2 regions of the Peribacillus sp. NPDC097225 genome follow, and region 2 is predicted to be linked to the other one. Evidence: riboswitches for the same ligand, from Rfam matches in the RefSeq annotation. Region 2 holds a riboswitch; the other holds the start of a gene.
What was found. Region 2 has a riboswitch for thiamine pyrophosphate ahead of thiT (energy-coupled thiamine transporter ThiT). Riboswitches for the same ligand answer to the same signal wherever they lie in the genome.
Positions count from the first base shown of each region.

Region 1: linked by a shared signal. The riboswitch ahead of tenA (thiaminase II) and the one ahead of thiT (energy-coupled thiamine transporter ThiT) in region 2 are both predicted to bind thiamine pyrophosphate.

Region 1 is NZ_JBIWDJ010000003.1:443,493-459,569, reverse strand. It holds gene ACIQXH_RS12400 (ABC transporter ATP-binding protein) at 1-112, opposite strand, end outside; gene ACIQXH_RS12395 (ABC transporter ATP-binding protein) at 90-1,115, opposite strand; gene ACIQXH_RS12390 (Bax inhibitor-1/YccA family protein) at 1,601-2,236, shown strand; gene ACIQXH_RS12385 (acyl-CoA thioesterase) at 2,268-2,810, opposite strand; gene ACIQXH_RS12380 (DinB family protein) at 2,977-3,474, opposite strand; gene ACIQXH_RS12375 (ABC transporter ATP-binding protein) at 3,659-5,476, shown strand; gene ACIQXH_RS12370 (DUF459 domain-containing protein) at 5,552-6,250, opposite strand; gene ACIQXH_RS12365 (GNAT family N-acetyltransferase) at 6,415-6,921, shown strand; gene ACIQXH_RS12360 (aspartyl-phosphate phosphatase Spo0E family protein) at 6,977-7,153, opposite strand; gene ACIQXH_RS12355 (Fur-regulated basic protein FbpA) at 7,380-7,643, opposite strand; SAM riboswitch class I at 7,742-7,845, opposite strand; TPP riboswitch at 8,150-8,255, shown strand; TPP riboswitch at 8,324-8,416, shown strand; gene tenA (thiaminase II) at 8,522-9,211, shown strand; gene thiW (energy coupling factor transporter S component ThiW) at 9,212-9,745, shown strand; gene thiD (bifunctional hydroxymethylpyrimidine kinase/phosphomethylpyrimidine kinase) at 9,714-10,520, shown strand; gene thiM (hydroxyethylthiazole kinase) at 10,517-11,332, shown strand; gene thiE (thiamine phosphate synthase) at 11,313-11,948, shown strand; gene ACIQXH_RS12325 (MFS transporter) at 11,987-13,192, opposite strand; gene ACIQXH_RS12320 (aldehyde dehydrogenase family protein) at 13,477-14,964, shown strand; gene ACIQXH_RS12315 (FAD-dependent oxidoreductase) at 15,120-15,683, shown strand; gene ACIQXH_RS12310 (aminopeptidase) at 15,857-16,077, shown strand, end outside.
Region 2 is NZ_JBIWDJ010000003.1:185,220-201,296, forward strand. It holds gene ACIQXH_RS10995 (histidine kinase N-terminal domain-containing protein) at 137-1,246, opposite strand; gene ACIQXH_RS11000 (cation diffusion facilitator family transporter) at 1,470-2,357, opposite strand; TPP riboswitch at 2,608-2,710, shown strand; gene thiT (energy-coupled thiamine transporter ThiT) at 2,809-3,390, shown strand; gene ACIQXH_RS11010 (universal stress protein) at 3,443-3,967, opposite strand; gene ACIQXH_RS11015 (transglycosylase domain-containing protein) at 4,258-6,234, shown strand; gene ACIQXH_RS11020 (hypothetical protein) at 6,414-6,719, opposite strand; gene iadA (beta-aspartyl-peptidase) at 6,896-8,071, shown strand; gene ACIQXH_RS11030 (MFS transporter) at 8,150-9,421, shown strand; gene ACIQXH_RS11035 (kinase) at 9,569-10,066, shown strand; gene ACIQXH_RS11040 (carboxymuconolactone decarboxylase family protein) at 10,214-10,612, opposite strand; gene ACIQXH_RS11045 (Lrp/AsnC family transcriptional regulator) at 10,731-11,159, shown strand; gene sigY (RNA polymerase sigma factor SigY) at 11,248-11,814, shown strand; gene ACIQXH_RS11055 (YxlC family protein) at 11,768-12,115, shown strand; gene ACIQXH_RS11060 (sigma-Y antisigma factor component) at 12,108-12,326, shown strand; gene ACIQXH_RS11065 (YbjQ family protein) at 12,307-12,621, shown strand; gene ACIQXH_RS11070 (glutathione peroxidase) at 12,724-13,266, shown strand; gene ACIQXH_RS11075 (catalase family peroxidase) at 13,451-14,380, shown strand; gene ACIQXH_RS11080 (ABC1 kinase family protein) at 14,460-16,077, opposite strand, start outside.

The DNA of each region.
Region 1 (16,077 bases), 260 kb from region 2:
GCAATTCGAATGACACACCATCGACAGCTCTGACATGATCTACTACTCTACGAAAAAAACCGCCCCTTATAGGGAAATGCACTTTTAAATTATCTACCTTGAGTAATGTCATAAGGCGTTGCCTCTCCTTCAGATTGAAAATAAAAATCCTTATAACACGTGCACCTAACATAATGACCTTGGCCAACTTCGTGCAGGATAGGTGACTCCTCATGGGCCTGTTTGGGGATCCAAGGAATCCGTTCTTGGAATCGGCACCCATTCCTATCCATTTTCGCTATGGAGGGCACGATTCCTTCTATAACGTGCAAACGTTTTTTTTCAGTGGTAGCCGAAGGGATGGAATTTAGCAAAGATCGTGTATAAGGATGCAGTGGTTTTTTGAATATATCTTTAACACTGCCAGTCTCGACCACTTGTCCGGCATACATCACGACAATCCGGTCAGCCACTTCGGCCACTACGCTTAAGTCATGAGTAATCAAGATGATTCCCATTTTTGTCTTGCTCTGTATTTCCTTCAACAAATCCAGGATTTGAGCTTGGATCGTCACATCGAGAGCCGTCGTTGGTTCGTCCGCAATGACCAAAGCAGGATTACAAGCTATCGCAATCGATATCATGGCCCTTTGGCGCATGCCACCTGAAAGTTCATGAGGGAACTGCTTGTAGGTCCTTTCCGGATAAGGGATGCCAACCTGGGTTAGCAGTTCAATTGTTCTTTTCTTTTTTTCATTGGTTGATAGATTCGTATGATAATCAAGATTTTCCTCAATCTGTTTTCCGACAGTCATTAGGGGATTCAATGCCGTCAGAGGTTCTTGGAATATCATCCCCAATTCCTTACCTCGAACTTTATTCATTTGTGACTCATTAAGGTCAAGTAGATTCTGACCCTTATAATTTATGACACCTTCAGATTTCGTTCTTTGCATATTATGTAATTGGATGATAGAGAGGGCTAGTGCACTCTTACCACAACCTGACTCACCAACCACGGCTACAATTTCATTTTCATTCACCGTGAACGAGACATCGTCCACCGCTGCGTGATATTTATTCTTAATACGAAATGACGTAGTGAGGTTCTCTATTCGTAATATTGTCTTTTCCAACCTGATCCCCCCTAAACTGTTTTACCGATAAAATAAAAATTTTCTGATAATTAAATAAAAGTGTAATCAATTTTTAATATTAATTCAATATATTTATATCAAATTATAACATTTTTTTAATATATTATAACTTGAGGAATAATTTTTTCCTATAATTTTATTTCTAAAAATTAACTTTATTTCTTTTTATTTACTCGGATAAGGATTCTAATAGCTTTTGCTCATCACAAAGAATGAAGATTTTTTTTGTATTTAAAAATAATGAATAATTATCTTATCTTCAAACTGAAATTTTTTATGTATTAGTTCCACTCAACCAACCAATCTAAATATTTTGATATTTCAGAAAATTTATATTCTGATAAGACTCACCTTATGAATGGACGGTGCGTAGCTTTTTCTAGCAGGGTTTGGGTAATATAGTGAAACCTTTCCCCTTATCTTTCGTAAGAATGGGTAGTAATAATTATATGGAGGTTGACCGAATGTATTCACATACCGTTAATGCGTATATGCCCTCTGTTATGCGCACATTTGCTCTATCACTCGCGATTTCCGTTTTAGGAATGGCTGCTGGAATATTTATACCCCCGGCCTTATTTCTTCCCTTGGCGATTTTGGAAATCGCCATGCTGATTGGAGCCTTTATCTTGAGAAGGAAAAAAGCAATTGGATATACATTTCTTTATGCATTTACTTTCATATCGGGAATGACCACCTATCCCATCATCGCTCACTATCTCGCTTTGGCAGGCGCTAACGTCGTGATTTTGGCTGGAGTGACGACAACCGTCGTCTTTGGGGGGTTAGCTCTATATGCAACAACCACTAAGAGAGATCTTTCTTTTCTAAGTGGAATCCTCTTTGCTGCCTTGCTAGCGCTAATCGCCATCAGTATCTTTAATATATTCTCACCGTTAAGTTCCACGGCAATGCTTGTTTTTTCCTTTATTGGCATTCTTGTCTTCAGCGGATATGTTCTATATGATTTCAACCGCATGAAGCACTATGGGGTAACGGCAGAAGAAGTCCCGCTCATGGCATTGAATCTGTACCTTGATTTCATCAACCTGTTTATAAACATCCTTCGCTTTTTCGGTATATTATCAAGCAATGATTAAAAAAAACGGGCAAATGCCCGTTTTTTCGTACTTATTTATATAACCCTGGTTCTGATTTTTCAGTCCAAGGCAATTTCACACCAAATGTGCTTGCGATGAATTGTGTATCATCTCTTCTTTTTTTCCTAACGTCTGCCCGGTGTTTGGCAGATTCATTCAAGTTCTTCTCCATTTCAGTCTCCGGAACCAAGCGGGGAACTGGAACAGGTTTTCCGTTCTCATCGATGGCAACAAAGGTCAAAAAGGAAATAACGCATAGATTCCGTTCTCCAGTAAGTAAGTCCTCGGCAACCACTTTTACGATAATTTCCATAGATGTCCTACCCGTATACGTAACGAAGCTTTCTAGGCATACTGCATTTCCTTCATGAATGGGATGCAGGAAATCGACAGAATCGGTCGATGCCGTAACGACATTACTTCTAGCATGGCGCATGGCAGAAATGGCCGCGACGTCATCAATGTAAGCCATTAATTTCCCACCAAACATTGTACCGATATTATTTGTATCAGGTGGTAGAACTAGACTCGTTTTTATAACCAAAGAGTCCGAGCAATGTTTTATTTCTTCCATGGTGACTGCACTCCTTTATGTCCATTTTCTCACTAGTTCACTTTAACGAATTTTGCGCGTTAAAGCAATAATCATGATTTTTACCCACATTTTTCTCATCTTTCAATAGGTAAGTACTGCTTATATAGTCTTTCCTAAATCAATACATATATAAAAAAAACTCAACCTATTGGCTGAGTTTTTTTAGTTTGGCCTTCAACTCTTCAATTTGCAATAAATGCCGTTTCTCATGCAAACCGACAAACGGAATCCACTGCTTCAAACTTAAATCTTTAAACAAGGGGTGTGGGAATGACTTCTCTTCCAAGTCATTCTCCTTCGCTTGGGAGATTACCTTTTCCAATGCCTTACGTGAAGAGGCGAGCTTAGCTTTTACTTCAGCTAATGTTTGGAGCTTCTCTGACGGAATGACAAATGGAGGCGCGTCCACTTTTACGTCACGATTTAATGTATACTGGATCGGTTTATCATCTACTCGATTGCTCTCGCCACTTGCCAGTGTATCGGCAATTCCTTTTGTTACCGCCCTCTCCATTAGAAATAGATGCTCCAATACCTGAATGATGCTCCAACGTCCATCTTCGGGATGTGCATTTACCTGTTCATCCGATAACCCGTTCACTGCCTGGAGAAGTTCTTCCCTGATTTTTGTGTTTTCTTCCACTCTACCAGCTCCTTATTCACTTTTTTAAAATTATTCCACCGAAGGGATAAGTTGTAAAATATAAGCTTCTTTATTAAAGAAAAACCGCTCAAAAGTTGTCTATTTTTTTAAAACCTCTATGATAATCATAAAGGTTTTTTTGCTTTTAAAGACAACTTTCAATTTACCATAGGAGTGATTAAATATGAGCGGGGGACATATCCCTTTCAGCCACAAGGGCCGTAACACCCTGACAGCTGCACCATCAAAAGGAAGCATTCGGTCAATGTTGAAACAAATATTCAATCGTATCCCATCCAGATGGAAATTTTCAAGTATGATCATATGCATAATGATTTTCATTTCCATGCTTGAGTTTTCCATTCCACAACTTACGCAATATACGATTGATGATGTCATACCTGGGAAAGAATATGACTCATTGATTTGGGTAGGCATAGGTATCCTCTTTGCGGCCATATTGCTAGCTTTGCTTAATTATGTGAACGGCTATATCGTATCTAAAGTGGGGCAAAAAGCGATCATGAATTTACGAAATGAAATGTATGACCATATTCAAAAATTGGATATGAAATTTTTTGATAAAAATAGAACGGGTGACTTAATGTCCCGGCTCACGAATGATGTGAACCTGCTTCAACAACTCATCTCATCAAGCATGCTACAAGTAATTACAGACACGGTTACCTTCTTTGCCATTGCCATCTATATGCTGTTCATCAATTGGAAACTGACCGTGGTCCTTCTCATTACCTTTCCGTTCATGTTCTACCTGACACGTATATTTGGTAAGCGCATCCGCCTCTCTTTCAGGAGCGTGCAAAGTTCGGCCGGCGATGTTAGCAATCAGCTGCAGGATTCCCTTTCCGGCATGCGGCTCATCCAATCCTTCACAAATGAAGAATTTGAATCAAAACGATTCGCGGACCGAAACCATGAGAATACGGTAGCAAACATCAAATCAGTTCGACTGAGGTCCATGTTTGGCCCGCTCATAGATTTAATGAATAATTTAGGTCTGATCGCCGTGATTGTATTTGGTGCCTGGCAAGTGATGCAGGGAGAATTTACGATTGGATTAATCGTGGCATTCCTGGCTTATCTCAGGCTTCTGCAAAGTCCAATCCGTAATTTCAGCCGTGTAATCAGTATCGTGCAACAATCAGCTGCAGCTTTTGAACGGATCACCGAAATAATGGAGACACAACCTGGAATCCAGGACAAAAAGACAGCAATTAATGTTCCCAAAATCACGAAACAAATCGAATTTCAAGGAATTGATTTCGCTTATGTCGAGGGGGTACCAGTACTCCGAAATCTTAACCTGATGATAAAAGCAGGACAGGTAACCGCTCTTGTCGGCTCATCCGGGGCAGGGAAATCAACGATTACCAGCCTTTTAATTCGTTTCTATGACCCCCAACAAGGGACAATAAAAATGGATGGCCATGATATTCGTGATCTCACCCTCAAATCTTTACGGAGCCAAATGGGGGTTGTTTCGCAAGACATCATTTTGTTTACCGGGACCATCCGCGATAATATAACCTATGGTAAACTCGACGCAACGGACGAGGAAATTATCGAAGTGGCTAAGGCGGCATATGCTCATGATTTCATCAAGACGTTCCCAAAAGGATATGACTCACAAATCGGAGAACGTGGGGTCAAACTTTCTGGTGGCCAAAAGCAACGGATTGCCATCGCCAGGGCCCTTTTGAAGAATCCCCAAATCATCATTCTCGATGAGGCGACGGCATCGCTCGATACGGAATCCGAACATCTGATTCAGGAAGCGTTATCCAACCTATTAGAGAACCGGACTTCAATCGTCATTGCCCATCGGTTATCAACCGTTCAAAAGGCAGATCAAATTGTCGTTCTTGAAAAAGGGGTAATTCAAGAAAATGGAACGCACGAACAACTGCTACTAAATAATGGTCGCTATCGGCAGCTCCATGACTTACAGTTTCCACAGGCGGAGGCACCATCAGAAACATAACCAACCAGAAATCCGCCCCCGATAAATAAACCTAAAAGGGCATGGAAATCAAGTTTCCATGCCCTTTTATCGTTCTTATTTAAAATCATATTTATCTAAGATTCGATTGGTTATAAGCTGATAGCCTTCTTCATTTGGATGAATTTCATCACTGAAGTATGCTTTTTTATCTTTGTTTTCGAATAAATCGTTTGTAGGGATATACTTTAGTCTACTATCCTTGTCCACCATCTTTTGAATCGAATGATTATAATCACTAATATGGTTTTCTAATTTCAAGTCGTCTTTATTCGGGTTATATAACCCTATCACCAAGATATCAGCTTTATTATTTTTCTTTAGAAGCTCAGAAAGAATTTTATCTAAATGTTGTACATACTCTTTCTTTTCATCATTTATCTTTTGATCATTGATTTTTTTTAAGTTTCCACCATTACTGTTAATTAAATCATTGATTCCGATATAGACGATAAATGTGTCAGCCTTATCCAATTTTGTGTTAATCTCAAGATCTTCGAGCTGTTTAATGACACCGTCCGTTTCCTGACCTTTAATACCATAATTCCAGAATTGGACTTTTTCTGAATCGGAATCATTCGTTTTATGTTTCAAGTCATCAATATATCCTTCCCCTTCTTTATCTCCCTTTCCATAAGTCAAAGAATCTCCAAATGCCATGACTCTTTGATCGTTTTTCGCATCTACTGCCTGAAACGCATAGGCAACTAAACAAATAACAAGTACAATAAAAAATAAGCCAACGATTTTCTTCATTTGTTTTGCTTCTCCTTTTGTATTCACTAGGAAGTATTTTATTTTTAAATACCCAAAAAGAGGACAAGCCTAACATTCGAATAATCTAATAAAAAACTTAAATTGCATGATGCACCTGTACTCAGGTGATTGGAATGCCATAATAAATGGATTGGAGCTTAATGATGAAGGAGTTTATAGAATTCAGGGAAGCAATATTTGAGGATTTGCCTAAAATTATTGAAATTTACAATTCTACAGTACCTTCGAGGATGGTCACTGCGGATACAGAACCAGTTACAGTAGAATCACGGCTCAAATGGTTTGAGGAACATCATATTCTCAAACGGCCATTATATATGATCATACATGATGGAAAAACAGCTGGGTGGATGAGTTTTCAATCTTTTTATGGTAGGCCCGCATATGATTTTACCGCTGAAATTAGCATCTATATAGATGAGGAGTTCCGTGGGAAAGGAATTGGACAACTTTCAATCCAAAAGGCTATAGAGGTGAGTCCGAAGATAGGGATTAAGACACTTCTTGGATTTATTTTCGCACACAATGCACCAAGTATTAAGCTTTTTTCAAAATTTGGTTTTGAAAAATGGGCGCATTTACCGAAAATAGCAGAACTCGATGGAGTGGAACGCGATTTGGTCATTCTTGGTAAACGTGTAACTACATGACTTCCATTGCAAAAGGCGATTGCCTGGATTTGAATGGTCTAGTGGGATGTACTGATTATTCGCGACAAACTCCCAGGAATTTTATATGTGTGACCGCATTCAATAAAGAATCCAACTCTTGACTTGCTTGAATGGTCATCCTGCTTGTCAAACCATAATTTTTTGCTAACATAATCATTTCTTTTCGTTTTTCTTCAATTTTTTCAACTGTTGTTATATGAGGAGGCTTCAATATAATCACTTCCTATTTTTCAATTATTTTACATTTTTATCATAACCAAAGCACTAGGCGAAATCAATCATTTTACATGTTTTAAATATGTTATTTCACTAGTGAAATGTGACAAAATACCCATTATATTTTTCTATTTTGTACTTTTTATGTCAGTTCAAAGGGAAAAAGCATTTGCCTTTACACAGCAAATGCTTTTTCTCTTTGATTGTTCACTATAGGTTAACTAAGTCATGCACTCTGGAGGTGACTCATTACCTGATTTATCTATAACAATCTTATATTCATCTTCAAGAGCTTTTAATGGAGCATCATAGAGATGCTTTTCATCAGAGGTTTTGTATACACCATTTGATAATAGTTCTTCTATCAACAATGCTCTCCTCTGTTCTTTTTTCTCGAAAAACTCTGCCATATGAATGGCCCCTTTCCTTTTATTCATATTTTCCACATATAATGCCCCTAATCTTATAGGCTTTGCTAAAGCCAAAATATATATACCTGTTGTACGGGATTCTTAAACCCTATTTGACAAAAATAAAAACCCCTTCTAATCCAAGAAGAGGTCGACAGAGGTCCGTTCGTCTCTTCTTATCTTCCAAGCGATTGCTTGTTGGAAGAAGCACAGTTCCCCGATGGGTCTGTTGCCGAGGTTTCATAGGGCCAAGTCCCTCCACCTCTCTGGATAAGAATACAGAATATAAATGATTTTGACATGATTTTATCCCACTTGCAAGGATAAGTCAATTACATTCAAATAATTTTTAATTTTTATATTATTTTTCCGTGTGCTCTTTTAGCACAAGGTAAGCCCATATCCCTATTTTGCTAATAACTATATTTCGCTCCAATTGACCGTGGGTTAGGTATGCTCCATTTGCCAATGGGGATTTTATCCTACTACCCCTTTCACGCCACAAAATACTCATAAAATTCTATTGAATTCAAAGGTTGCATTTTCCTTTTTATCTGATATGATGACAATAATCACATACGAAATACCACTAGGGGAGTCTTCTATAAGACTGAGATGGAATGATGTTCCGGACCCTTTGAACCTGATCCGGGTGATGCCGGCGGAGGAAAGTGGATGATATCGTCGTCGTATATTTGACTTCATCCATCTGCCCCGTTCCGTTTTCAGGAACGGGGTTTTCGTTTAATTGAATAATAAACTGCTAGGGGAGCCATTAATAGGCTGAGAATCAAACCCTTTGTACCTGATCTGGTCATACCAGCGGAGGAAAGCAGGTTGAAAAAGGGATTCGTACATTCCTAGAACAGCCGCTTTCTATATGAAAGCGGCTGTTCTTCATTTTTGGACACTCCCCTCCTTTGTATGTGAATGAATTATAAGGGGGAAAAATCATGACGAAAACCCAAATGAAAACTTTCAGTGCTAGACTTCACGAACGTTCAAAAGAAATTTGGAAAAAGAATCATACTCATCCTTTCGTTCAAGCAATTGGAGACGGGACACTATCAGAAAAGAAATTCGCCTATTACTTAAAGCAGGACTATATCTATCTTATGGATTATGCCAAGCTTTTTGCCTTAGGGACCATCAAGGCCACTAACCTTGAGATCATGACCAAATTTGCGAGTATTTTAAATGAGACTCTACAGGTAGAAATGGATTTGCATAGGAGCTACTGCAAGGAGTTCGGAATTAGTTCTGAGGAATTGGAAAATACCGAACCCACTCCGATTACCCTTGCCTATACAGGTTATATGCTCAATGCTGCCCATCATGGAACTTTAGCCGACCTTATTGCCTGCTTACTTCCTTGTGCCTGGGATTACTATGAAATTGGCTCGATATTAAAAGAACAAAATGGTACAGCACTAGAAACAAATCGTTATATCGCTTGGATTCAATCGTATGCATCCCCCGAATTCGCAGATGCGCACAAATGGTTGGCCAAGCTGTTAGACGAACTGACGGAAGATATGCCTGAGGGGGAATTGAAAAGATTAGAGAAACACTTTTTAATGACCTCCCGATATGAATATTTATTTTGGGACATGGTTCACAACGAACAGGATTGGCCTCTTTGAATGCTAGATACTGGTAACTTGTTACGGAAAATGACGTTGACTAGCTTGTTCACGGCCATCACTACCCTGACTAGCTCATTCGTTTACATCCCTGTTGGTTTTGCGAAGGTGTTTCCTATTCAACATGTAACCAACGTCATGACAGCCGTTATGTTGGGGCCGCTTTTTGCTGTGACCCAGGCCTTTTTAGTATCCCTTATCAGGAACATGACAGGTACAGGTTCCATTTTTGCATTTCCGGGCAGCATGATTGGTGCCCTGCTGGCGGCCTTCCTCTACCAAAAAACAAAAAGGATGGGACACGCCTGCTTGGGAGAAATAGTGGGGACAGGCATTCTCGGATCCATCGCCTGTTATCCGATCGCGCTTTTATTATTGGGAAAAAAAGCGGCACTTTTTGGTTTTCTGCCAGCTTTTCTTCTTAGTTCTTTAACGGGCGCACTCTTAGGCTTTATTTCATTAAAAGTGCTTTTGAAAAATCATTATATGAAGGGGTTTTTTTATGAAAACGGCACTAACAATCGCCGGATCTGACTCTGGGGGCGGAGCCGGCATCCAAGCTGATTTAAAAACATTTTCGGCCCATCGGGTTTATGGCATGTCTGTTATCACAGCCGTTACGGCGCAGAATACCTTGGAAGTTCGATCTGTACAGCCCATCGATCTCGCTGTGATCACCGACCAAATTGCGGCAGTTTTTGAAGACATTCGTGTCGACGCAGTAAAAATAGGGATGCTTGGATCAAAGGAGACGGTCGAAACCGTCACCCATTCGCTAAAATTATTTAAACCGGCTATCGTCGTCCTTGATCCTGTCATGATTTCCAAAAGTGGACACCATCTGTTAGATGAGAGGGCCGTTTCGTCGTTAAAAATCGATTTACTTCCACTTGCTACACTTGTCACGCCCAATATACCTGAAGCAGAGGTCCTTACCGGGTTCCCAATCCGGACGAAGCAGGACTTTTATAAGGCATGTACCGCTATTCTCGAACTGGGCCCGAAGGCTGTTTTACTAAAAGGGGGACATGCAGCAGGAAATCCTAATGACCTCTTTTATGATGGCAAGGAATTCTCTTGGATCAAGGGTGAACGCATTCATACAAAAAATACGCATGGAACAGGCTGTACCCTTTCCTCTGCCATTGCATCTAATCTTGCTAATGGACTTCCTTTAGCGACGTCCATTGAACAATCGAAAATCTATATTTCAGAAGCGATACGAAATAGCTTAGAACTCGGTAAGGGACACGGACCCGTTCACCATTTCCATCAATTTTATAAAAAGGAACGGAGTGATTTCACATGAATACATCCGTTGCAGACTTATTTGGCAGAGTGAGAAAGAAACAACCACTCGTCCACCAAATCACCAACTTTGTTACTGCAAATGATTGTGCCAATGCTACCCTGGCAATTGGTGGTTCTCCCGTTATGACTTCCAATCCAAAAGAAGTGGCGGACATGGTCAAACTGACACAAGCACTGGTGATTAACTTAGGTACACTGGATGATGTTTCCTTTGAGGCGATGGCGATTGCCGGGAAAACAGCGAACGATTGCCATATACCCGTAATTTTAGATCCTGTGGGCGTCGGCTCCACCCCTTACCGAACAGAGAAAGCGATGGAACTGCTCGATTCAATGACTGTCCAGATTATTCGCGGCAATGCAAGTGAAGTCCATCGGCTAATGGGAGGCGATATCGTAACGCGAGGGGTCGATTCAGGACCGCTTTCCATGAGTAATGCAGAACTATCCCTACGTGCTGCTAGAAAACTGAAGAGTGTTGTCGTCGTGAGTGGAGCCAAGGATGCCGTTAGTGACTCTTCACGTACGTCCATCATCGATAATGGAAACCCTCTTTTAACAAAGGTGACCGGCACCGGCTGTATGTCGACGGCCTTGATTGGGGTCTTCTGCGGAATTACGGAGGATTACTATTCAGCTGCTATCGCAGGAATTTCAACCATGAGCATCTCTGGTGAGCTTGCTGCCAGAACCCTTGAAAAAAATGATGGCACAGGGACATACCGGACACGGATTATCGATGCCATCTCAGGAATGAATGATTCCATATGGAAATACGAGGTGAAAATGCATGAAGAAAGTGCCATTTGATTTGAGCCTTTATTTAGTCACGGAAGAATCATTAGCCGTCGAGGACATGACCACTATCATCACCGAAGCGGTTTCAGGCGGAGTTACGGCCGTCCAACTTAGAGAAAAGCAGGCATCTTCCCTTACTTTTTATCAAAAAGCTTCTCTATTAAAAGGGGTCCTTGATGAACTTTCGATTCCGTTAATCATTAATGACCGCGTGGATATTGCGCTTGCTGTAGGAGCGGATGGAATTCATGTTGGGCAGGATGACCTTCCTCTTCCCATCATCAAGACCCTTGTTCCTGACAATATGATCATTGGAGTATCCGTCTCTACCTTGGAGGAGGCCCTTGAAGCTGAAAACAATGGCGCTGACTATATTGGTGTTGGCTCTGTATTCCCGACAAAAACGAAACAAGACGCAACTGCTTTGAAAAAAGGGGAACTGGAGAGAATTTGTCACAGTACCTCGATTCCTGCCGTTGCGATCGGTGGGATTACAGCGGATAATATCAACAGGCTTTCTAAAAGTGGAATTGCCGGTGCTGCGGTCGTCTCTGCCATTACACAGGCAAAAAATCCAATGGACGTGGCTACACTCCTTTCATACACTATAAAAAGATTCACTAATTAATAGAAGGAGGATGCTCATTTCGAGTCATCCTCCTTCCTTTATGAAAGAATGGTATTCTTCGTTTCTTTTCCAAATGCCACAGCAACAGCACCAATTAAAATTGCGATTGTAAAAATCGTGAAGATGGTCGATATCGGTGTATCTCCAGCAACTAGATACCCGACAAGCAATGGCCCCAAAATGCCCCCGACGCGTCCGACTCCAGCTGCTAACCCCGTCCCGGTTCCACGAATGACGGTTGGATACTGTTCAGGTGTATACGCATAAAGCGCCCCCCATGCACCTAAGTTGAAAAACGATAGGAACATGCCGGATACGATCAAGAGTGATAAGCCTTCAGCGGAGCCAAAGAAAAATGCACTACCTGCCGTTCCTATTAAATATGTAATCAATACGAACTTACGCCCCATCTTCTCTATCAACCACGCAGCAGAGAAATAACCAGGCAATTGGGCTAACGTCATGATCAATACATATTCAAAACTCTGAATCATGCTGAAGCCCTTCATGACCATGACACTTGGTAACCATAAAAACATGCCGTAATAGGAAAAGACCACACAAAACCAAAGAATCCATAAAACAAGTGTCTGACGTGCGTGCCCTTTTTGCCAGACCATTTTCATGTTGTTCAGCACAGACGGTCTCTGTTTCTTTGCAAGCTCCGTATATTTAGGAGAATCGGGTAATTTCAAACGTAGATATAGAGCATATAATGCCGGAACCGCACTTAATAACAAAGCCACACGCCATCCGTATACAGGAATGATGAAATAAGAGATGAGCGCCGCCAACAACCAGCCGACCGCCCAGAAACTTTCAAGGAGTACCACAACACGTCCCCTTTTACTTGCCTCGACGCTTTCAGAAACGAGTGTTGAAGCAACGGGTAGCTCTCCCCCGAGCCCCATCCCTATCAAGAAACGCAAAATCAGGAATAAACTAAGCGTACTGACGGCTGCAGACAGACCGCTCGCAATCGAAAATAATAATAAGGTTATGATAAAGACATTCTTTCTGCCAACCCGGTCTGCCATTGCTCCAAAGAGAATCGCCCCTACTGCCATCCCGATAGAATTGATACTTCCGATCCAACCGACCTGTTGGCTCGTTAAATTCCAATCCTGTTTCAATGCAACGATGATAAAAGAAAGCATCCCGACATCAAGTGCATCAAACATCCATCCAAAACCAGCGACACCCAGCAGTTTACGCTGCGATATCACTTTCGCATTGTTTTCCATATAAACCTCCTAAAATCTGATCGCTTACCAATATATTCTCCTATTTAATATTACCTATTAATTTTCCTTTTCGCTATAGTATTTACAACTGTCTTGACACTTTTCTTTACTCAAATAGAAAAAACGTTGATTTCAAGCCTTTTTCCATTTAAGAATAAAATGTCGAATAGTAATGATTGAATATTTCATCTATTTATTTTATGATAAATATTGGCATATGAAAGCGTTATCAATTAAGTCATCATGTTTTGCCCAATATAATCATTATATTCAGGAGGGAAACAATGACCAATCTAACGTTAGAAGTAAGTGGAAAGCTGGACAAGTTTTTAAAAGGTCCTAAAAAGCTCTATATCAATGGAAAATTCGTAGAAAGTGCCTCGAAGAAGACCTTTACCACTCCCAACCCCGCAACAGGCAAGAAACTCGCAGATGTATATGAAGCGGATAAAGAAGATATCAATTTAGCCGTTAAGGCCGCAAGAAAAGCATTCGATGAAGGCCCTTGGTCCAAGATGAGCGCCGCTAACCGTAGCAGGTTGATGTATAAACTAGCAGATTTAATGGAAGAAAATAAAACAGAATTAGCGCAATTAGAAACACTGGACAATGGAAAGCCCATCAGTGAAACAACAAATGCGGATATCCCTCTAGCCATTGAGCATATGAGATATTTTGCTGGCTGGTCAACTAAAATCGTCGGTCAAACCATTCCGGTAAATGGAAATTACTTCAACTATACAAAACATGAGGCTGTAGGCGTCGTTGGTCAAATCATCCCTTGGAACTTCCCGCTTCTTATGGCGATGTGGAAACTTGGAGCCGCTCTTGCGACTGGCTGCACGGTCATTTTGAAACCTGCCGAACAAACGCCATTATCCGCCCTTTATTTAGCAGAGCTAATCGCGGAAGCCGGTTTCCCTGACGGTGTCGTCAATATCGTCCCTGGATTCGGTGAAACGGCTGGTCAAGCCCTTGTCGACCATCCTGAAGTCGATAAGATTGCCTTCACCGGTTCTACTGAAGTAGGGAAAATGATCATGCGTTCTGCTTCTTATTCATTGAAGCGCGTGACACTGGAACTCGGAGGGAAATCGCCTAACATCATTCTTCCAGATGCCGACTTCTCCAAAGCCATTCCTGGAGCTTTAAATGGTGTCATGTTTAACCAGGGTCAGGTATGCTGTGCCGGCTCCCGGGTTTATATACAAAAGAAACACTATGATAATGTCGTGGCTGATATGACTAGTCACGCTAAAAAGATCAAACAAGGAGCCGGATTGGATCCGAATACACAAATTGGACCACTCGTTTCCCAGGAACAGCAGAATCGAGTTCTTGGTTACATTGAAAAAGGAAAAAAAGAGGGTGCAGAAATATTGGTAGGAGGAAACAATCCTAGCGATGAAGGCTACTTTGTTTCACCAACGATCTTTGCCGGTGTAGAAGAGGAAATGACCATTGCCACAGAAGAAATATTTGGTCCAGTCATTGCTGCCATGCCGTATGAGAATATAGACGATGTAATCAACCGGGCAAATGCAAGTGAATATGGGTTGGCTGCCGGTTTATGGACAAGCGATCTAGCTAACGCCCATTATGTAGCAGGAAAGTTACGTGCCGGTACTGTCTGGGTAAACTGCTATAATGCATTTGATGCAGCCTCCCCATTCGGTGGTTATAAGCAATCCGGAATCGGACGGGAAATGGGTTCCTATGCACTTGAAAATTATACAGAAGTTAAAAGCGTCTGGATTAACCTAGACAAATAATTTTTAAAAGAGAGGGTCTTCCGGGACCCTCTCTTCCATGCTTTTTGCACCCTTTTAATATATTTTACTATTGTGATTATTCTCAAATCATTTCAATAGCCTTTTCCTATGTACGTTTGATAGAATCAAACTAGAGAAAAAGGAGGAATATTCCTATGTATGAAATTGCCATTATCGGTGCCGGACCCGCTGGCGGAAGTGCCGCCATCTTCACGGCCAAGGCAGGAAAAAAGACAGTCATTCTCGACAGCAATGCAAGTATCACAAAAAAAGCCTGGATGGAAAACCATTATGGTGTGGATGAAATCTCTGGACCTGACTTAGTCCATATCGGAATTCAACAGGCAAAGAAATTCGGTGCTGAACATATCGAAACGAAAGTTACAGGCATCGAAAAAACGGAACAAGGATTTACAATCGAAACGGAAAACGGCCCTATTGATGCTACTTACATCATCCTCGCGACGGGAATGATCACTAATCTAGCCGAAGAAGCGGGAGTCACAACAAAAGACGGCATAGAGCCGCGCACTAAAAAAGTGTATGACGTGGATTCACTAGGGAAAACATCCGTAGAGGGAATTTGGGCCGCTGGCGCTGGTGCAGGCGTGAGCGTTCATACTATCGTTACAGCCGGGGACGGAGCCAGAGTGGCTATTAACCTATTAAGTGAAATCAACGGGGAACGTTATGTAGACCATGATGTACTGAAAAAATAATGAGAGTGTTCACAGAAGCTGAGTCCCTGCACTCAGCTTTTCCATCCTCCTCTATTTTTTTATCGGATTTATTTGAACCCCCACGTTTTATGATACATATGTGTAAAAAGTTTCTTTTTTCAGAAATTATCGATACAATTAAACTGTAGATAAGAGAAAGGAAGTTTTAAAAGATGAATGAATTTCAAACCAATTTAGAAAAATACGCAGAACTGGCCGTTAAAGTCGGCGTCAATATCCAGAAGGGACAAAACCTCGTTGTAAACACAACCTTAGAAGGCGCTGAACTTGTTCGCCTCATCGTTAAAAAGGCTTATGAAAACGGTGCACGTAATGTCATTGTTAACTGGAATGATGATATTGTCGGGCGTACAAAATATGAAATGGCCCCCGC
Region 2 (16,077 bases):
TGTCTTCGAGCTTTTCTTTACGAATCTGTAGATTTATTCATCACGATTATACAAGTCACCTAATTATAGTATAAGGAACTATCAGGGAATCAGTCAAAAATTACACACTACTTCCCCGTGATTTGGTGACTTTTACTTATGATTTTGTTTTTACGCGTATGGAGAATGTAGTTAAGAAGTCCGTTGAATGACAAGTCAAGGTCCCTTGATGCTTGAGGATGATTTCCTTGCAAACGAATAGTCCCAACCCTGTGCCCCTTTTTTTCGTTGTGATGAAGGGTTCAAAGATGCTAGGAAGCACCTCGGAAGGTATCTTTGGACCGTTATTAGAAATATTCAAGGTTAGGAAACCTGATGCTACCGAACCGGAAATGTCTATGGATGGATTTGGCGTTTCCGTAACTACATCCAGGGCATTCAATATGATATTGAGTAACACTTGCCTGAATTCCTCCTTGGAGCCGGCCAACTGGGCTTCGCCCTCAATATTACAGGAGACGGAAGCATTTACTTCCAAGATGCTAGGGTATAGGAATTCAATCACTTCATCTACCAGGGGGGCGATTGGAAATATTTCAATTTGTGTAGTATCCGTTTCCCTCTTTGAAAGGTTAAGAAATTGTGTAATCCGATAATTAAGCTGATCCAATTCCTTTGAAATGATGTCCAGATACTTAATCTCTGGCTGTTCGGCTTGTAATAATTGAATGAAACCCATGATGGACGTAAGGGGATTCCGGAACTCATGGACAAAACTTGATGTCATCTGGCCTAAAAGGGTCAAACGGTCTTTATGATTTGGATTGATCAGCTGATATTGCTCCGCAACCTGCTTCGTCTTTAAATCGGTATAACTGGATAAAGCGAAATAAATGAGTTTATCGAAGTACGCATTTATTTGGTGGATAACCGCAGATAGTTCTCCTTTGATGGCTTCGTAAGAGAGAAATTGATCAATGATGATCGATCTTCCGGTAGAGGTTATGGAAAAGAACATATCCATATTCAAATGCTGTTTAACCCGGCCGGCTGAAATCTTTTCCCCTAAATCCTTCAGCATATCATCTATGTTAGTATCTGTATTTTTCAGTTGTTTCATCAGTGAATTTAGAATTTTTTCTATTTCTTCTTCAAAATATTCTATATAGCCATCTGACAAATGCTTTAATCGCTCTTTCCATTCGGTAAGGATAGTAGTTTTATGAGAAGATAGGAAGTGAAGAGTCATTTCTCGATTCAATACCATTTTGCCCTCCATGTGTAGGAAAATGAATTTATCTTACTTAATTATGAATGAATTAGAATATAATTCCAAAATGTAATATATGGTTTTAATAATAACAGATTGAAAGCGTTCTTTAAATACTCATTCATGCGGTAAATGATCGGTAAAAGGGGAAAGGCTTTGTTTATATTAGGTAAACATTGTATTAATAGGGGGTTTACACATATAAAAAAGGCACCGTTCATTATTGACGGGTACCTTTTTTTTGAAATGTATAGGGTTCGATATGGACAATGACATGTTTGATGTCATGTTCCTTTAATAAGTTTTCTTCAACCTTCACTGTAATGTCATGACTTTGGATGACGGTCAAGAGCGGATTGACATGCACGGTTGTTTCAACCAGAATTTCATTCCCATGCATCCGAGCTTTAATTTCACTCATGTCTTTCACCCCATCCGTCAACAGGATGGTTTGACCTATTTGTTGGAGATGCTGTTCATCGAAACCGTCGGTCAAGGAAAGTGAAGCGTCGTGGAAAATATCCCAAGCCGTTTTACAGATCATCAGACCTACCACTAAAGCCGCAACCGCATCCAACCAGTCTATGCCGATTGTGGTACCGATAATACCTACGAAAGCACCGATACTGACAAGAGCATCAGAACGGTTGTCCTGTGCGACAGCACGGATGGAGGCGCTGTTTATTTTTTTGCTTAAAGCCAAGTTGTAACGATAAACCCCGTACATGAAGATGGCGGAGAATAAAGCGACATAAGCTGTGAACATATTCGGTACAACTGTCGCATCCTGCGAAAAGAATGATTCGATGGCGCTGTATATGACCTGTAATCCGACGGTGATCATAATGAAGGCGGCAACCAGAGACGCTACGGTTTCAGCTCTCAGATGACCGTATGAATGATTATTATCAGGTGGTCGCTTTGATATTTTTAAGCCTATTAATACAGCGACAGAGGCAATGATATCGGTCGTGTTGTTTAAACCATCTGCCCAAAGTCCTTTCGAGTCTCCAAAGTAACCAAACGTTAATTTGAGGGCCGACAAGAATATGTATGCGGCTATACTGATATAGGCGCCCTTTTCAGCAGAAATTGAATGTTTATCCATGTCTTTTCCCCCTCGTGCAAAATAACCTTTATAAAGATATCAAATTGAACCCTAGTGAGTCTATAGAAAAATTGTCGTCTTTATCCATCTAACTTGGCGTATGGCATGTGTATTGAGGCCATGTAAAGAAGTTGGCTGGATGAAAAAATATAACCAGTAATAGGGAAAAACGCTCGTGGATATAATCGTGTTATTTACTTGTCAATTAGAGAAACTAGTAGTATATTCTAACCGAGGAACAAAAATTAAATACTTCCACAAGGGGAGCCAAGATGGCTGAGAGTGAACGGTTGAGTTCAGACCCTATGAACCTGTTAGTTAGTACTAGCGTAGGGATGTGGTTTTGGATAGCAATACTGGGCATCCATTACCGCCCTGGTGTTGCTTTTTTGCATGCCAAAAAAGCGACACGGGACTCATGGGCACTTTTGCACGTGGAGAAGGGTGAGAGATGATGAAACATAAAACATTATTCATGACAGAGGTCGCGATTTTTTCTGCATTGGCATTACTGCTGGATATAGTCTCCGGTTTTGTTTTTGCAAGGATATGGCCACAGGGGGGATCGATTTCCATTGCCATGGTACCGATATTCTTAATGGCCTATCGTTGGGGAATCAAGGGAGGAATGGCCACCGGTTTACTATTGGGGCTTTTGCAGATTGCCACTGGTTTGGCATTTCTGGCAACGCCGCTTCAAGGATTTATCGAATATTTTCTTGCTTTTACCGCCGTGGGATTATCCGGGTTGTTCATGAATAAATTTGTGAATAACCGTAAAGGGGGAAAACGGTTAAGAGGGGATATATATGCGGTTTGTGGCATGTTTGTGGGGAGCTTCCTGAGGTTTCTTTGCCATTTTACAGCAGGTATCGTTTTCTTTGGGGAATATGCGCCAAACGGGCAACCAGTCGTCCTCTATTCCTTGATTTACAATGGGACATATATGCTGTTTAGTTTTATTTTATCAGCAATCGTGGTAATGGTGCTTTATTCGGCTGCTTCGAATGTCTTGTTAAAGAAAGCCATCTAAGGACAGACTTATAAAAAGGGCCGGCTCAATTATGAGCCGGCCCTTTTCTCCATTATTTTGCAATAAATACCGAGCATGGTGCCTGCTTGGCTATGGAACTGCTGGTGCTTCCGAGGAAAAACTTTTCCAGGCCGCTTTTTGCACTGTTGCCGACGATGATTAAATCGGCGTTCGTCCGCTTTGCATAGTCACATATGCTATCGGTGGCATTTCCCTCTAAAATCTCGATATTTCCATTAACCTGACATTCACTGAGCAATCTCATCATATTGCTTTCAGCCATCCTCACATTGTTTTCATGAACGGTGGGAGTATCGTTCATGTGCATTTGACTTTGTTGTTCTACTTCTGTTACGGGATGCGTTTGTGAAGGGTCGACATAAAATCCTGCTGCCGGTACGAACCCAGGAGCGGATGCACTCTCGATGATGCGGCTTTCACCTTTTGGATTCAGAACTTGAACAATGGTCAATTCAGCTTCCGGAAAGGCCTTTTTTAATGAAGCTCCATATTCCACTGCGCGGTTGCTCTCTTCATTTCCATCATAAGCGGCGACGATACGTTTTAATTGTTTCATCTAAGATCATCTCTCCCCATAATTTGTCATTATAGGTTATATACCCGTTTTTATTGGTTTCATGCCTTTTTCAGGTGTATATTGATTTATAAATGTGGGTAAAGGGTATGGAAAAAGAAAAGACTAGGCATGAAAGGGAGAAATATTGTAGGCACTTTGTATGGAAAAGGATAAGGGGAAAAATGTTGTGGAATTTGTTTTCCCTTTTAGCCATTGCAAGAGTTTTCTTTCATAAAAAGGGCAAAATATTTTTAATGGAGCATGTCGCATCTGGGAAAATGGGGGTACAAATGAGAGCGTTATTGAAAATAGGTCTTATAATTATATCAATCATTGTCGTAGTGGGAGCCGGTTTGTTCATATATTTTAAACAAACTGTGGATATAAGCAATCTCCAGGATCAACTTCAGCAACCGACCAAGATTTATGACGAGGATGGGAACTTAGCCAGTACCGTCACGGCTAATAAATCGGAAGGCGTCGCGATAGAGGAGATCCCGGAACATCTCATTCAAGCGGTCGTATCCATTGAGGATCACCGTTTTTATGAACATCATGGCATAGATTATCAAGCGATCATGCGTGCGATGGTGAAAAATGTCAAGGCGAAAAGCGTTGTTGAAGGCGGGAGCACACTTACCCAACAACTTGTAAAAATCACCATGCTTGAATCAGATCGGACCTTGAAAAGAAAGATAGAAGAGTTTTTCATCGCTCAAGAATTGGAACGTACGTATACAAAGGATGAAATTTTGGAAATGTATGTGAATCAAGTTTATTTTGGACATGGAGCATGGGGACTCAAAAAGGCAGCGAACATATATTTTTCAAAAGATGTTTCTGAGTTAACCGTCGCCGAAGGGGCTTTGCTTGCTGGGGTCATTAACTTGCCTTCCAAGCTTGATCCGTACAAAAATCCAGAAGGGGCGGTTAAACGACGGGATTTGGTACTGTCTAGAATGACCGAACACGGATATTTGACCGAAGAGGAAGCGGCTTCTGCCAAAAAGGATGAAGTATCACTACAGTTAGGTGAAGATACAGATCCTTTAAAAGGGAAGTATCCTTATTATATAGACCATGTCCTATCTGAAGCCTCCACCATGTATGGATTGGAGCTCCAGCAATTACTCACTAGGGGCTATAAAATATATACCACATTAGATCAACCGATGCAGCAGGCTGCCGAATCAGTCTATAGTCAGGATGCCAATTTCCCTTCTGGGACAAGCAATGACATATTGGTGCAAAGTGGGACGGTCCTTCTTCATCCTAAAACAGGCGGCATTAAGGCACTTGTTGGGGGGAGGGGCGAGCATCAATTCATGGGATATAATCGGGCGACGCAACTGAAAAGATCTCCTGGTTCGTCGATTAAACCGCTCGCTGTTTATACACCGGCAATTGAAGAAGGATATGAAATGACCGACTCTTTAAAAGACGAGAAGATGGAGTTCGGGAATTATGAACCATCGAATTTGAGCGGCACTTATAAAGGGGAGGTCCCAATGTATGAAGCCGTGATGAATTCCTTGAATGTGCCAACCGTTTGGCTCCTGAATGAAATTGGAATCGACAAGGGGCTGGATGCGCTCAAACGGTTTGGGATTCCTTATGACAAAAAAAATGACCGAAATCTATCGATAGCCTTAGGCGGGATGGATAAAGGGGTGTCCCCACTCCAAATGGCAGGAGCTTATGCGGCGTTTGCAAATGAAGGAAAGCGAAACGAAGCGCATGCCATTATAAAAATAGAAGACACGGATGGGAAAGAAATAGCAACCTGGAAGGAAAAGAAGACAAAGGTGGCTTCGAAGGATGTCGTCGATAAGATGAATGCGATGCTTCTTGGGACAGTTAACTATGGAACGGCTAAAAATGCCGCGGTCTCTGGCTATGAAATCGCAGGAAAGACAGGATCCACACAGGTCCCGATCGAAGGCATATCAGGTGTGAAGGATCAATGGTTCGTGGGATACACCCCTTCTTTAGTAGGAGCTGTATGGGCTGGCTACGATAAAACGGATAAAGAACATTATTTAACCACTAACAGCAGCCAGGGAAGTACACTCATCTTTCAAAAAATCATGGCTCAGGCCTTACAGAACGAAACGGCTGAATCATTTCATGCAGAAGACATCGGACCATTGATAGCAGAACAGCAGGAAAAGGAAGAAGAAGAGGAAAGGAAGCAATATTGGATTGATAAGGGGAATGAAATCAAGGAGGGGCTTGGTAAGTGGAAAACATGGGATTTTCCTTGGTGATGATTGGGGATATATCCATATTCCCAGTAAATGAAAAAAAGCTGTCATTATTGACAGCTTTTTTTCCCTCATTAAAAGATGAAATTTACAACTAAACCGATTACGACGATAGCCCCGATAATCATTAAAATGGTTCTCATATCTATACACCTCATTTATATGTAATTTTTTTTCGTATATTAAATCCCAACGGTTTGGTTGGAGTGAAATCCTATTTTTTCATCATTTTCTTTACAAATGGCCTGAACCTTTTCCAGCATTGCATGTACATTTTGTCCTTCTAGGATCACTTTCATATCCACACACTCTTGTAGAATGAGAACGAATGATACAAATGTTGAAAGTTTTGTGGCATCGACCATTTTATGATTGCAGATAAAGTAGATGTTTCCTTTGAATTCTTTTGTCACTTGGTATAAGTTCATGATTTGACGCATGGATAATCGTGTATTTGTTTTAATATCAGCAGAAATTACTTTGTTCATGGTTGTTTACTCCTTTAATTTTTATATAATTAAATGTTTGTGCCGTAATACTTATAAGATAGAAAAACTAAGTTAAGTTCTTTTGAATTCATGTAATTGGGTTATGGTGTATATTTACCCGCGTATATCGTTTTGAAACCTATTAGAATATTTAAACTTGGAGGGAGTTTGGCCCTATGCTGACACTGATAAAGAATGGTGAGGTTTATACGCCGGAATACATAGGTAAGAAAGACGTTTTGTTGGTCGGAAAACAAATTGGCTTCATCGAGGATAAAATCGACGTCCCTGCCAATTTCGTTGAAATGCAAGTGATTGACGCGAACGGTCGAATCATTGTACCAGGTTTTATCGATGCACATGTTCATATCATCGGTGGCGGCGGTGAAGGGGGATTCAAAACAAGAACGCCCGAAATTCAGTTGACCGACGCGACGCTAGCCGGTATCACGACATTAGTCGGGGTCATTGGCACGGATGGAACGACAAGGACGATGCCGGACTTGCTCGCTAAAGCGAGGGCCCTAGAAGAAGAAGGGATTAGTTGCTTCGTTCAAACAGGTTCGTACCAAGTCCCGGTGAAGACCCTAATGGACAAGATTGAAGATGATTTAATCTTAGTGGATAAAATCATTGGAGTTGGTGAAATTGCCATTGCCGATCACCGTTCTTCACAGCCAACCGTGGCAGAGCTTGCAAAACTTGCGTCGCAGGCCAGGAATGGAGGACTTTTGTCCGGGAAAGCCGGTATCGTTAATATACATGTCGGGGATAGCCTGGATCATGTACAGGTAATCGAGGAAGTCGTCAGGACGACGGAAATACCGATTACACAGTTCTACCCTACACATATGAACCGGAACCCGCATTTGTTTGAGGCCGGGATACAATTTGCCAAAAAAGGCGGGTACATCGATTTCACGACAAGTACCATTCAAAAATTCCTGGATGAAGGGGAAGTAAAAGCAAGCACGGCAATAAGGAGAGCCCTCGACGAAGGTGTTGATATCCGCAACATCACGCTTACATCAGATGGACAGGCTAGCCTTCCGGAATTTGATGGCAACGGAAATATATCCGGACTGAGTATGGGGACCTGCATGTCGCTGTATGAATCGGTTGTCGATGCGATTATCGATGATGGAGTTTCGATAGAGGATTCCATCCGTGTGGTCACGGAAAATCCCGCGAATATTTTGAAGCTAACTAATAAAGGACGGGTGGAAACGGAAAGGGACGCAGATATACTGATTTTGAAAAAAGAGACCTTTGAAATAGATACCGTCATCGCAATGGGTCAGATTATGGTCAGTGAGGGCAAAGCGATGGTGAAGGGCACATTTGAAAAATAATTCATTGATTTCTCTTTCTTGAATTGGAATTTTTGGGTAAAATTAACCAGAAAGTCGGATGAAGGGGGATAGAAAGAGATCATAAAACTTTTTAACAATCGAAATTATACGAAATTATTTTTAGCGAACGTAACATCACAAATGGGCGGGACCATCGGCATGACTGCATTTATGTTTTATTTACTGGACCGCTTCACCAATCAGCCGATTTATGCGACGGTTACGGAATTAATGTATTCTTTGCCTACCCTTGCTGTTTTCTTACTGGTGGGGGTTTTTGCTGATAGATTGGACAGGCAAAAGATTGCTTTGTATTGTGATTGGATTTGCGCAGGGTTGTCTGTTTTATTCTTGCTTTCGTTAGAGCTAGATCTTCTCATGGTATCGTTTGCCGTCATTTTTCTGAGAAGTGCCGTCAGGAATTTCTTTGTGCCAGCGGAGTCAGCGTTGATTCAAGGCATTTTGCCTAAAGAGGATTATACGATGGCGGCTGGTTTAAATCAGATGGTATCGAGTCTGTTCATGCTTTTCGGAAACGGAATCGGCATTTTTATCTATTGGTCAGTCGGCATTGAGGGAGCCATTATCTTCGATGTGATCGGATTTATAATCAGTGGTTTCTTGATCCGTTCCTGTCGGATTTCAAAAGAAGTCAGACAGCCGAATGGAGTTTACAATTTGAAGGAACTGAGTGTAACAGGCGTTTGGGCAGATTTTAAAATTGGCTGGCAATATATATGGCAGTATAAGCTATTGTTCACGTTAATCAGCGGTTTTCTAGTATTTGGGATTGTGAATGGTGGATTTTCCGTGATGCAGGTTTTTATCTTGAAGTACAAACTTGAACCTGTTGATTATGAAAAGTATGCAGTCATCTTTGGTGTCATTTTCGGGACTGGAGTATTGCTGGGAAGCATCTTAGCTTCGGTACTGGCCAAAAAAATGAAGCTTCATCATATGATGGTCGTAGGCTTGCTGATATCGGGAGTGGGCACGGTGGCCAGTGGCCTTGTCGAAACAACCCTGCAATATATGATTGGATTAGCCATCGTGGCTCTATCGCTTCCCATACTTAATGTGTCCCTTGGCGGGTGGCTGCCAAGCCTCGTTGCTCCCGAAATGATGGGGAGGGTCCAAGGATGGATCAACCCCTTGGTGATGTTATCGCAATCAATCACGTTATTCTTGATAGCCGTTGGATTCCCCACCTACATAGCAGTAGAAACGTTATATTGGGTAGTGGGAGGGTGTCTGATCTTCGTAGGCTTCCTATATATGGCCATTATACCGAAGTTCATCCATGAAAAGGCGCCAGAGGCTACTGTGATGATGAAGGATCAAGCGAAGTAATTAAGCAAGTAAGGAATGGAACAAGGGAATTCTTGTTCCATTTACCTTTTCTATTTTCTAAACGGTACAGGTTCAGCCTCAATCTGAGAAAATGTCTTGCTAACAATCAGGGTTTATATAAAGAGCGCAAGGTTATGGGGGGAGACCATGAAATCGAAGCTAATCATCATACGAGGGAACTCTGGCAGTGGAAAAACAACGATAGCAAAGAGCCTTCAAAATCAGTTAGGAATAGGTACCCTATTGGTTTCTCAGGATACAGTTCGCCGGGACATGTTGAATGTTCGTGATAGAGAAGGCAACCTTTCAATTGATTTGATCCGACAAATTACGGAATACGGAAAAGGAAAATGTGAATATGTCATTTTGGAAGGAATCTTACATAAAGATCTTTATGGTGATATGCTACATCACTTAATACGGTTCTATAACGAAAAGGTTTTAATTTGTTATTTTGATTTATCCTTTGAAGAAACCGTCAAACGTCACAACTCTCGTTCAAAAAAGATGGAGTTTGGAGAAGAGTCTTTACGTGCTTGGTGGAAGCCGAATGATTATCTAGGTATCAAAAATGAAATGATATGGACTAACGAAACGTCACAGGATGATGTATTGAATCAGGTTTTTGATCATTTAGAAGATTGATTGATATAACGAGAATGAGTATAAAAGCAGAGTGAATTCACTCTGCTTTAATATTTGTATAGAGAAGCGGTGTTTACCTTCTTACACTATATTCATCACATGTACGAATCCACTGCAAGTCCTAGAAATTGTAACTGAATGCAAACGTTATTTTAGTCCCATCATGGCCCCGAAGTATTGTTGTGCAGTGGAAAAACAAATGAAGGCTATTAATTCTGATATTTCTTCGTCGCTGAATACTTCCTTTAATACTACAAAAAAACGTTCTTCTGTTTTCTCGCGTTGCACTAAAAATACCTCTGCAAAGGCGATTGCGTAGCTTTCTTTTATATCGGCCGGTTCCATTGGAATGCCTTTGGCCTGACAGTACGCACAGCCATTTCCATAGGCTAGAATTCTTCTGACATTTTCCTTCAATTGCTTTGTAAGCACTCCATCAGCAGAAATGGTTTCTGAGAGGTCATTCCAATTATGCGCAATTCCTTCGTTATGAAACAATTGCTGAAATGGACTTGTTCCAAATTGTGAACTTTTAATTCTTGGCATCGATATCTCCCCTTTGAGATAATCATAATCTAGAAGAAATGAAAAATTAATCGCATATGAAAAGTGATAGGAACAAAAAAATACTAGATGAATGGAAAATAAGGAGAATAGTATTCATATGAAATTAGACGATAAAGACCGCAGCATTTTAGCCGTACTGAAGAATGATAGCAGGGTTTCCATGAGAGAATTGGCAAAGAAAGTGGAGATGTCAGCACCCGCCGTTACAGAACGTGTCCGGCAAATGGAGTCTTTTGGTATCATCAAGGGTTATGGAGCCGAGATTGATTATAAAAAAATGGGCTTTCCGATAGAATGCATGATTGAAGCGACGGTGAAAAATGGGGAATATGACCGATTCAGAAAGTTTATCTTGGGTCAAGAAAATGTGGAATTTTGCTATCGAATCGCGGGAAAGGCTTGTTTCATGCTCAAAATTCGCTGTGAAAGCCTTCAAAGAGTGGAAGAATTCATTAATCTCGCCATTCCTTTTGCATCGACGGTGACGCATGTAATTCTTTCTGAAGTAGAGAGACTTTCTGAATGAAAAATTTTTTTACAAGTCAGTGAACGAATTCATTTCCTTAACCGTCATATAAGTAACAAGCTAAGGATCAGGGAGCAGGTGATGATAGATGGAAGAACTGGAGCTGATTAAAGCGGCGAAAAAGGGGGATGATCAGGCGTTAGCCTCACTATTTCAAAACACGTATCCTTTTCTGCTAAAATACTTGCTTAAATTGACTTATGATTTACAAACTTCAGAAGATGTAGCTCAGGAAACCTTTTCTAAGGCCATCGAGAATCTTTCAAGGTACAAAGGGACTTCCAAGTTTTCCACATGGCTGATTTCCATTGCGACTCGGGTTTACTTGGATCAGAAGCGGAAGGAGAAGCGGGAAGAGTCCTGGTTAAGGCAAGAGCAATCGGTCAGAAAGCTCAAATGGGAGACGCAGGCCAACAATCAAGCATGGGATGATGTAATGGAAGCATTGGGGAATGTAGAGGATGATCTGCGAATTCCAATCATCTTGAAGCATTATTACGGATTTTCTTACGAAGAGATTGCGAAAATCATCAAGATACCAGAAGGTACCGTGAAGTCACGTGTCCATATTGGATTAAAGAAGATTAGAAAGGAGTTGGTCAGTAACGATGAAAAAGAACCATCCGGTTTATCAAAACCACTCAGACAAGAGTGATCAAGAGACGGTTAGTCAAATCAAGAAAAGCTTGGAGGAATTTGACGATACGATTTCCATCGATGTCCCCCAAGTATCTTTTTTTGAGCAAACCATTAAACGAAAGCGTCAAAAAGCCAGAAGGGAATGGCGGAAAGAAGTGCTTATGTTTCTAGTGACGGCTGCTCTCATTCTCTGCTTCTTGTTTCTATCTTTATTTCATCAACCTGAAGTATTTCTCACATTACAAGTGTTGAGCGTGATTTTCATCGGCATATATACGTTTTATGTAAAAAGGAAGGTGGAAAGCAGTCATGGATAGAATGCAGATGTATGTATTGATTATGTGTGGGCTTATCTTGTTGGCCCAAAGCATATATTTATTCACCGATGCAAAGAAGAATGGTTTCAATCATTGGTTATGGGGCATTCTTGGTTTGATTCAAGCACCGGTTCCGCTAATTTTTTATTTAATCGTAAAAAAAATAAGAAAACGGGAAGAGGATGAGCTCAATGATTATCGTGACTACTAATGAAGTGCCGGGTAAAGAAATAAAGGAACTGAAGGGACTCGTTAAAGGGAACTCGGTCCAATCAAAGCATATCGGGAAAGATATTATGGCGGGTTTGCGGACCATTGTCGGTGGGGAAATTTCTGAGTATACGGAAATGATGAAGGAAGCTAGGCAAAAGGCCATTGGCAGAATGGTGGATGAGGCGAAGGAAAAAGGAGCGAATGCCATCGTTGCGATGCGCCTTGAAACATCCGCTATCATGCAGAACGCTTGTGAAATCATTGCCTATGGAACTGCCGTATATGTTGAATGAAGGTTTTTGTAAGCAATTAGTCATAGGTATTTAAGCTTATTTCTTTTGTTCCTTCTATTCCTATCGTATAATTCTAGATAGAAATATAAGGGGGAATGAAGAGTGGGGATTTATGAATTTTCTGCAGAGCGAATCAATGGACAGGAAGTTTCTTTAGAGAAGTATAAAGGTGAGGTCCTTATCGTCGTCAATACGGCAAGTAAATGTGGGTTTACCCCGCAATACGAGGATTTACAAAAGCTTTATGACCGATATAAAGATAAAGGATTGAACATTCTTGGTTTTCCTTGTAACCAGTTTGGAGAACAGGAACCAGGCCAAAACCAAGAAGTGGAAACATTTTGTCAGTTGAATTACGGCGTGAATTTCCCACTATTCAGTAAAGTGGATGTCAGGGGAAGTCAGGCACATCCATTATTTCACTATTTAACAATGAATGCGCCATTTACCGGTCTTGTCGACAAGCCAGGCGGAAGAATGCTGCATGCAAAATTGCAAGCGGAGCATCCAGAGTTTTTGATAGATGATTCAATTAAGTGGAACTTCACGAAGTTCCTTATCGACCGCGAAGGAAATGTCGTGAAGCGTTTTGAATCGGTAGAAGCCCCATTTGATATGGAACAGGATATTGAAGCCCTTTTATAAAACCCTAATGGAAAAACGGCAGCGCTTGGATTCTTTCAGGCGTTTTTGTCGTTTTCACGTTAAAAATATCTGCATATGGAAATAAAGAGAAGGACGATGTGCTATCCTGCGTTTTATATGGAATAGACAATCGAGATTGAGGGTACTGGTAAAAGAAACTTTAGCGGAAAGAAGGGTGATGAACGTGGAAAATGAAAAGGCAAAACCCGAATTAGCTAATCAGGCGGTGGATGCCATTGAAAAAGTCGTGGGTACGTTTCCGGGTAATCGTCGAGCTCATGCGAGGGGGAATTACTATGAGGGCGTGTTTACCCCAAATGGTCAAGCCGCATTGTTAACTGACGCACCACATCTTCAGAATCAGGCAGTTAAGGCCACCATCCGATTCTCCAATAGTTCCCCGAACCCCAATCATACGGATGCCCATTCTCCCGTAAAAGGGATGGCTGTCAAGTTCCATTTGCCTGATGGGGAGGAAACAGATCTTATTGCCGTGACGATTCCTTTGTTCTTCGCGAAAAAACCAGAAGCGTTTGTTGAGATTCTTGAGTTTGTCAAATCGGCCAAAGATGGTTTCCCGAATTTGAAAGAACTCGCAACGATTGCGATGAAATACCCTGAAAGCAAAGCGGGTCTACAGATGATTAAAGAAATGCGTTCCCCTGCCAGTTATACAATGGCACGATACTTTTCCATACACGCCTATTATTTCGTGAATGAAAATGGGAAGCGCCAGGCCATCAAATATCAGTGGGAGCCGGATGCCGGGTTAAGTATGCTGGAAAAGGATGAATTGGCCAAGCTTCCACCAGATTTCTTGACTGGAGACATGGAGGAAAGGCTGAAACGAGGACCAGCCAGCTTTAATTTAAACATACAAATCGGTAAGGAAAATGCCCCGACTGATGATCCTACCGTCGTGTGGCCGGAAGATAGTCAAATCATTACGGTTGGGAAGTTATCCATCACAGGTAAATTGGACTCGCAGAATGAGGCAATCCGGTTCGATCCAACGAATGTGACGGATGGGATTGAGTGTTCGGAAGATCCCATCTTGAATTTCCGTCATAGCGCCTATGCCGTTTCTTATGACCGACGCACACATAACCAGTGATTGGGCAGGCGAATTTGTGAATGTCCATGAAAAAAAGAGAAAATGCCAAGAAGGGATTTTCTCTTTTTTCATGATGAAACTACATCCTCCCCGATCTAAAGATGGTATAGATCATCAATAAGAACATGAGGGTTGCGACGACAAACCCGATTTCGATGGCTGGTATATTCCAAAGGATGTTTGCTTGGCCGGCAATGGCAGAGCCGACGATTAGACCGACCATGATGATGCTAAAGGCCAACAGGATTATACTGAAGGACAGCCGATTCGAGATTTGATCAAGTTTATGTAAGAAAACCTGGAGTTCGGGGATGTTGATGTCCAACCGTAACTTTCCTTTTTTGATGATATCTGAAACGTCCCTTATATCCTTAGGAAGCTCGGAAATTGCTTCTGCGGATTCAATAAATTGATTCCATGTTTTCTTTGCCAGGTTCTTAGGATGGAAACGCTCTTTCAATAGCCTTTCACCAAAAGGTTCTGCGGCTTTCATGATACTGAAGTTCGGGTCCAATTCTTCGACGATGGCTTCCATGGTGAGCAAAGCCTTACCAAGCATCGTGAACTCGGGTGGAATCATGACCTTGTGTTCATTGGCCACGGAAAACAGATCATTGACTGCACCACCCAAGCTTATCTGGCTCAAGGGGATGTCATAATATTTATTCCGCAATTCATCAATATCATATCGTAACGAAGACATATCCGTTTCGTCCGTGAGAAGTCCCATATTGGAAAGGGTATTGATCAATCCAGTGGTGCTTCCTCGCTTTAGATTTATGACAAGGGAAGCAAACTGATACTTCATCTCTTCCTCAAGACGGCCGACCATACCGAAATCCATCAGAGACACTACATTCCCAGGTAAGATGACGATATTCCCTGGATGAGGGTCACCGTGATAAAAACCATCAATCAAAATCTGCTGAAGAATGGAATTGGCTAATCTATCCGCGATTATCCTGCGATCATATCCTTCTTCATCAAGCTGTTTGTAATGATTGATCTTGATGCCTTTGATGAAGTCCATCGTCAGGACCTTTTTGGTTGAATAATCCCAGTGGATCTTCGGTATCTTGATACCTTGATTGTCGATGAATTGCTTGGCTATCCTTTCTCCGTTCCGCCCTTCTGAATTATAATCGAGTTCAGCTCGCAGGGACTTAGCGAACTCATCAATCATTTTTCTGATTTGATATCGCCTTGCCCAAGGTATCCGGGCTTCCATAAGCCTGGTCAAATCATCGAGGATCTCCAAATCCGTTTCCACGTTTGGCAAAATGTCGGGTCGTTGGACCTTGATGGCGACCACTTCCTGTGAGTGAAGCCGAGCAACGTGGACCTGACCGATTGAAGCGGTCGCAAGAGGGGTTTCTTGAAATTCAAGAAAAAGGCTTTCCAAGGAATCCCCCAATTCAGCTTCAATAATCTGGCGTGCTTTTTCAAAAGGGAAAGGTGTGACCTGATCTTGGAGCTTCTCTAGCTCGCGGACAATTTCTTCCGGTACAATGTCACGTCTGGTACTGGCAATCTGACCAAGCTTGATGAAAGTCGGGCCTAAACTTTGTAATATCTTATGTAGCCGTTCCCCGATCGACCGCAGGTTCAGGTTTTCTTCGGGTGCGACTTTCGATGTGGATTTTCCATCAGATAATCCCAATCGATAGATGAAATAACCCATGCCGTTTTTTAAAAAG